DNA from 3 places in the Streptomyces fradiae ATCC 10745 genome. Region 3 is predicted to be linked to each of the others. Evidence: riboswitches for the same ligand, from Rfam matches in the RefSeq annotation. Region 3 holds a riboswitch; each other region holds the start of a gene.

Evidence for each region. Region 3 has a riboswitch for cyclic di-AMP ahead of CP974_RS01475 (LysM peptidoglycan-binding domain-containing protein). Riboswitches for the same ligand answer to the same signal wherever they lie in the genome.
Region 1: it holds a riboswitch for cyclic di-AMP, as region 3 does, so the genes downstream of both, CP974_RS11645 (LysM peptidoglycan-binding domain-containing protein) here and CP974_RS01475 (LysM peptidoglycan-binding domain-containing protein) in region 3, are expected to answer to the same signal.
Region 2: it holds a riboswitch for cyclic di-AMP, as region 3 does, so the genes downstream of both, CP974_RS23295 (M23 family metallopeptidase) here and CP974_RS01475 (LysM peptidoglycan-binding domain-containing protein) in region 3, are expected to answer to the same signal.

Annotation. Positions count from the first base shown of each region.
Region 1 covers NZ_CP023696.1:2,634,770-2,637,021, reverse strand. The annotation lists gene CP974_RS11650 (LysM peptidoglycan-binding domain-containing protein) at 1-638, shown strand, start outside; cyclic di-AMP (ydaO/yuaA leader) riboswitch at 899-1,071, shown strand; gene CP974_RS11645 (LysM peptidoglycan-binding domain-containing protein) at 1,075-1,779, shown strand; gene eno (phosphopyruvate hydratase) at 2,232-2,252, shown strand, end outside.
Region 2 covers NZ_CP023696.1:5,230,408-5,232,659, reverse strand. The annotation lists gene CP974_RS23300 (GntR family transcriptional regulator) at 1-379, opposite strand, end outside; gene CP974_RS23295 (M23 family metallopeptidase) at 667-1,437, opposite strand; cyclic di-AMP (ydaO/yuaA leader) riboswitch at 1,451-1,612, opposite strand; gene CP974_RS23290 (M16 family metallopeptidase) at 1,845-2,252, opposite strand, start outside.
Region 3 covers NZ_CP023696.1:343,271-345,522, forward strand. The annotation lists gene CP974_RS01470 (sugar phosphate isomerase/epimerase family protein) at 1-334, shown strand, start outside; gene CP974_RS01475 (LysM peptidoglycan-binding domain-containing protein) at 489-1,223, opposite strand; cyclic di-AMP (ydaO/yuaA leader) riboswitch at 1,227-1,394, opposite strand; gene CP974_RS01480 (vanadium-dependent haloperoxidase) at 1,833-2,252, shown strand, end outside.

The DNA.
Region 1 (2,252 bases), 2.3 Mb from region 3:
CCTCCGAGAGCACCGGAGCGGAGAAGGGCAAGGGCAAGGAGACCGGCAAGGGGGCCGACGCGGAGACCGGCGGGGAGGCCGGCGAAGGGGCGCCCGCCGCGCCGGAGGAGGCCCCCGCGGGCACGGAGGGCGCCGAGGGCTCCGCGGAGCCGGGCGCGGACCCGGCGGAGTCCGGCGGCCCGGCCGCCCCCGACGCGACGGCCGGCCCGACCGCTCCCGGCGGCCCCGCCACCGGCCCCGCCGCCCCCGGCGAGGCGCCGGCGGCCGGGAACGGCGCGGGCACCCCCGCGCCCGGCACCGGCAAGCACCGCGGCGAGCCGGCCAAGGAGGAGGCCGGCGCCGCCCCGGCCGTACCGGGCGGATCCGGCGAGTCGGGCGAAACCGGTGTTCCGGCCGAGCCGCGCGAAACCGGTGGACACCCCTCACGTGGTGACGGAACGGCACGTACGGGCGAGGGCCTGGCCCCCGACGGCACGTACACCGTCCAGCCCGGCGACAACCTCTGGTCCATCGCCGACACCCACGAGGTCCCCGGCGGCTGGCCGGCGCTCTACGAGTCGAACCGCGGCACCGTCGGAAGCGACCCCGACCTCATCCGCCCTGGCCAGAGCCTGGAGCTGGGCGCGAATCAGGGGTAGTTACGGGCTGAATGTCCGTTTCCTCGAAGTGAGACAAGAGTCTCTTCACTCCAACTCGCGCCCTCACGCCGCCCGATCGGTCCGCTTCCGCCCCTACCTGCGCAAACACCCTCACGAGGGAGGCTCGTAGGGGCGGATTGACCGGGATGTCTGACTTTGATCTCCGCGCGGGTCTGTGCGTACCGTCGATACCGCTCGCCAACGCGGGCCCCGTTCGACCGGTAACGCCGAATCCTGCCGCCGGACGACGGGAACAGTCGACGCTTCGAGCGCCGTAGGCAGGAGCGGGGGACCCAAGGTAGGTGCCGGGCCCGGTCGTCGGGAGACGAGCGGAACCGGCTCGGGGTGAAGCCGCGCGCCACCCGGCGCGCGGCCGGGCACTCACCAGGCCCGAACCCGACAGCTCACCTCGCAGGCGTCGGTGAGGAGATCCGCCATGCTGAATTCCGGCAAGGGCAAGCACCGCCGCCCGTCCAAGGCCGTCCGTCTCGCCGCGTTCGCCGGCATCACCGGTGTGGCCGTCGCCGCCCCGCTGATGGGCGCCGCGCCCGCCGGCGCCGCGACCGCCGCCGAGTGGGACCGCGTCGCGCAGTGCGAGTCCGGCGGCAACTGGTCCATCAACACCGGCAACGGCTACTACGGCGGCCTGCAGTTCTCGGCCTCCACCTGGGCCGCGTACGGCGGCACGCAGTACGCCTCCACGGCCGACAAGGCCAGCAAGTCCCAGCAGATAGCCATCGCCGAGAAGGTCCTCGCGGGCCAGGGCAAGGGCGCCTGGCCGAGCTGCGGCGTCGGCCTGTCCTCCGCCCCGTACGGCGGCGCCGCCCCCGAGCGCGCGGCCGAGCAGCCCACCACGCGCAGCGAGCAGCGCACGGCCCCGAAGGCCGCGCCGTCCGCGCCGAAGCCCTCCACGCCGAAGGCCGCGCCCAAGGCGGCGCCGAAGAAGACCGTGACCACGCCGACCGGGGCGAAGGTCGCGAAGGGCGACGGCGAGTACGCGGTGAAGGCCGGCGACACGCTCAGCAGCATCGCCGCGGCGGAGAAGGTCAAGGGCGGCTGGAAGAAGCTGTTCGACCTCAACAAGGACATCGTCGCGGACGCCGACCTCATCTACCCGGGCCAGCAGCTCCACCTGAGCTGACCTCAGGCGCGCCCCGCGGCCGGGAGACCGGTCCGGGGCGCCTCCGCGGTCCGGCCCCGGGCCGTCGCGCATCCCCCGTACGCGACGGCCCGGGGCCTTCCCCCTCCTCCGCGCCGCGCTTCCCGGCCGAGCGGCCGCCCGCCCCGCCCCCCGGGGCCGCCCGCCCGGCGACCGCCCCCCATGGCCGCCCGGCCACCGTCGGCCGGCCGCCCGAGGCGTCCGGCCGGGCCCCATACCGGGGCACATCCCCCCACGCCGGATGAGTGCGAGCCCGCTCAAGCCGGTTACCGTCCGGTAGGGAACATGGGCGTTCGCCCCGAACGCCCCGGCCCATCCGGTTTTTCGTCCCAGGGGGCGGGCGGTAGCGGGCCGGGGGCGCCCCGCCGGTTAGGCTCGTGCCGCAGGACTCAAGGTCCCGCACTCCACGCGTCACATCCCAGAAGGAGATGCTCGTGCCGTCCATCGACGTCGTC
Region 2 (2,252 bases), 4.9 Mb from region 3:
CCAGGGACCGCAGGTCCTCGCCCCCGCCTCCGCGGGCCCGCTGCTGCCCGAGCCGTACGAGGCCGCGCAGCACCTTGAGGTGGGCCTCGGTACGGCGCTGCGCGGCGCGGGCGGCTCCCAGCGGCTCCAGCAGGGCCCGCATCTCCAGCAGATCGGCGGCGTCCCGCTCGGTCGGCTCGGCGACGCAGGCGCCGACGTGGCGGCGCGAGACGACGAAGCCCTCCGACTCCAGGGTGCGCAGCGCCTCGCGGACCGGGACGCGGGAGACCCCGTAGCGGCGGGCCAGGTGCTCCTCGGTGAGGCGGCTGCCGCGCGCCAGCACCCCGGAGACGATGTCCGCCCGGATCGCCGTGCACACCGACTGCGCGGGTACGCGCATACCGAACCTCCGATTCACTCCGCCCACAGTCCCGCTCGCGCCGTTCCGCAAGCGCTGTTCCGCCGCGTCGCCGAATTGTCCGGCGCCGTTTCCCGTGACTCTATTGCAGTGACGGGTTTCTGCCGATAGCGGGCCGGAATTCATGATGCTTTTCGGCCGACCGGTTCGCGACGGACGACCGGCCCCGGAGGCCGGCGCGGAGCGCCGGGGGTGCCGGCGCCGCGGGCACGGCGAAGGCCCCGGCTCGGTCGGGGAGCCGGGGCCTTCGCGGAGCGGGACGGGACGGGTCAGACGTTGACGCCGCGCGCCCGGAGGTAGGAGACGGGGTCGATGTCGGAGCCGTACTCCGCGGTGGTGCGCGCCTCGAAGTGGAGGTGCGGGCCCGTGGAGTTGCCGGTCGAGCCGGAGACGCCGATCTGCTGGCCCGGCATGACCTCCTGGCCGACCGAGACGCCGATCGAGGCGAGGTGGCCGTACTGCGTGTACGTGCCGTCGTGCATCCGGATCACCACGTTGTTGCCGTACGCGCCGCCCCAGCCGGCCTCGACGACGGTGCCGCGGCCCACGGAGACGACGGAGGAGCCGTACGGGGCGTGGAAGTCGACGCCCGAGTGGCTGCCGGAGGACCACAGCGAGCCGCCCGACCGGTAGGACGTGGAGACGTACGAGCCCGCCACCGGCGACTGGAAGGAGTCGAGGCGCTTGCGCTCGGCCTCGCGGGAGGCGCGCTCCTCGGCCTCGCGGGCGGCCTCCAGACGGGCCTCGGCCTGGCGCTCGGCGGCCATCTCGGCCATGGCCTGGCGTTCGGCGACCTCGGCGGCCAGCTCCTGGGCGGCGGCCTGGTCCTCGACCTGGTCGGCCAGGTCGTAGCCGGCGATGGCCTGCTTCACGCCGGCGTCCTCGAAGGAGGCGCGCTCGGCGTCCGCGGCGAACGCCGGGGAGGTGAGGGTGCCGATGACGCCGGAGGTGGCGAGAGCGGCGGCGCCGGCGGCGTGGGCGCTCCTGCGGCTCATACGGCTCGGGGCACGGTGCTTCCCGGTGGAACGGGTGAACGCCATGAAGAGGACGTGTCCTTTCCTTCCCTCTCGCCTACCGGGTTAGCTGACGGGTTCGGAGCAGGAAGGTCTCCTACGGGCCCCTCCGCGCGGTGCGAAGGCGTCCGATTCACCCCAGGGGACATGGGTCCCCGGCTCCCCAGGCTCGCGCCTGACGGGGATTCGGCGATCGCTGCCCGGTGCCGCGGGTGCGGCGGTACAGCGGGGCGGACAGCGGATAAGACGCTAAGCGGCTGATCTTTCAATCACCAAACGGACACGGTTTTTTGTAGCGCACGCCACAGAACAGACGACACGACTCCTCAGCAAAACGGACATACGTCCACATGAAAGCGGAACCCCGACATCCGGAGGATGTCGGGGTTCCGCTTCGTGCGTGGAGCGCCGCCCGGTGGCCGTAGGGCCGTCAATCAGCCCGTGACGACCGTCACTTCGCCGATGCCCAGCGCCTCGACCGGATCCTTGATGCGGGCGGCGTCGCCCACGAGGACCGTGACGAGGCGGTCCGGCGGGAAGGCGTTGACGACGGCCGCCGTCGCCTCCACCGTGCCGGTGGCGTCCAGGCGCTGGTACAGCCGGGCCTGGAAGTCGTCCGGGAGGTGCTGCTCGACCTGGTCGGCGAGCGTGTCGGCGACGGACGCCGCCGTCTCGTACCGGAGCGGGGCCACGCCCACCAGGTTGTGCACGGCGGCGTCGCGCTCCGCGTCGGTCAGGCCCTCCGCCGCGAGGGTGCGCAGCACCTTCCACAGGTCGTCCAGCGCGGGGCCGGTGTGGGGGGTGTCGACGGAGCCGCTGATGGCGAGCATCGCCGCGCCCGT
Region 3 (2,252 bases):
CACCGGGCACTACGCCTACTGCGGCGGCGACAGCCTGAAGCTGATCGAGACGTACGGGGAGCGCGTCGGCTACCTGCACCTCAAGCAGGTGGACCCGGCCGTCCTGGCGGGGGTCGTCGCGGACGGCGTGCCGTTCGGGCCAGCCGTGCGGCGCGGGGTGATGTGCGAGCCGCCGTACGGGGTTCCGGCGCTGGAGCCGGTGCTGGCGGCGGCACAGGGGCTGGGTGTGGACCTGTTCGCCGTCGTGGAGCAGGACATGTACCCGTGCCCGCCGGACCGGCCGCTCCCGATCGCGGCGCGCACCCGGCGCTTCCTCCGCTCGTGCGGCGCCTGAGGGCGGGGGCACGGCGGGCGTCGGAGCGCGGAAGGGGGAAGCGGCCCGGCGGGGTGCTCCTGACGGGCCGTGGGAGGCGGGGCGGGCCCGGGGGCCACGCGCGCGACCGGGCACCCGGCGGGATGCCGGGTGCCCGGTCCGATGGACCGTCGGATCAGTACGGGCCGTTGACGTTGTCGATGGAGCCGTACCGGTCGGCGGCGTAGTTGCACGCGGCGGTGATGTTGGCGACCGGGTCGTACGGGTCGAGGGACGTACCCGGTACGTGGTAGGCGCGGAAGGTGGGGTCGATCACCTGGAGGAGGCCCTTGGAGGGCGTTCCGGCGGCGGCGTTCGAGTCCCAGTTGTTGATCGCGAGCGGATTTCCGGAGGACTCGCGCATGATGTTGCGGTGAATTCCGTCATAGCTGCCGGGAATTCCGTGCCGGGCCATGATGTCCAGGGATTCCCTGATCCAGCCGTCGAGGTTGTCGGCGTACGCCTTGGCGGCGACGGGGGTGGCGGCCGCGGGCTGGGCGGCGGCCTGGCGGGCCGCCGCTGCCACGCTCAGCTCGATGCCCGGCCGGATGAGTGACGGGTCGTCACCGATGGCCGCCTTGTTGTCCTCGTACAGCTTCTTCCAGCCGCCGCCGACCGCGTGGTCGGTGGCGATGCCGGACAGGGTGTCCCCGAGGGCCACGGTGTAGGTGGCGGGGGCGGCCGGCGCGGCGGCCGGGGCCGCGGCAGGCGCCTGAGCTGCGACGACGGCCACGGCGGGGGCCGCGGCGGGGGCGGCGGTGGCCGCGCCGGCCAGGGGCAGGGCGAGGGCGGCTCCGCCGGTGCTCGCGACGACGAGTCCACGGCTGAGGCGGCTGAGCTTGCGGCGTGCGTGCTTACCCGGTGCGGGCATGGGTCGTGTCCTCTCCGACGCCTGCGAGGTGAGCTGTCGGGTTCGGGCGGGAGCTGCCCGGCCGCGGTCGCCCGCGACTTCACCCCTAGCCGTCCCGGATGCCGGGTGCGGCGACTTACCTGGTTCCCCCGCTCCTGCCGAGCGTGAATGTGTGAGTGGCGGAGTCCGGAGAGCGGCAGGATTCGGCGTTCCCTCCGGAATGACGGTGACCGTAAACGACGTACGGCCGCGGGAACAAGGCGGGGAATTCCATTCGAAGATCGATTGGGACGGCCTCCGGGGGCGAATTCCTCGCGCCCGCAAGGCGTCCGGGGAATATGGCCGCCGCGCGCCCGTGACCGACGTCACGGAGCACATCTGCGGAGCGTGACGCCACCATCACGCCGCAAACCGCGCCGAATTGACGCCCCCTCCACCAAAGAGCCCAAAAGGCTTAAAGGCTATCCAATCGGACAGATCACCCGCCTTTCGGCTCCGTTCGGGTGGCCGTGGTGCCCGGACGGCGCTCGCGCGGACCGGAGCGGTTGCGGCGCACCCACCGGCGCCGAGGGTGGACAGCAGGGATCGACAACCGCAACGAACAGGGACGAACACGTGCAGAAGACATCAGTGAGGACGTCGCCTCGCCGGGCCCTGGCCGCCGCCGCGGCGCTGCTGGGGCTGACCGCAGCCGCGGCGGCGGTCCCGGCGGCCGTCGCGCAGGCGGAGCCCGCCGTGTCGGCGCCCGGCGCCGTCATCGCCGACTGGGCCCGCCTGACGGGCGAGGTCGTGGACCCGGAGGGCGACCTCAACTCGTCGGAGACGGCCGTCTGGCACGCCGTCGTCTCGGCGGGCATGTACAACGCGGTGGTCGGCATCGAGGGCCGCTACGAGCCCTACCGCTGGGACGGGCGCGGGCCCCGCTCCGCCTCGTCCGTGGCCGCCGCCGCGACCGCCGCCCACGACGTCCTGCTCCACTACTTCCCCAAGGCGAAGGCGCAGCTGGAGAGCGCCCACACCGCCTCGCTCGCCGAGGTGCCGGACGGGGCC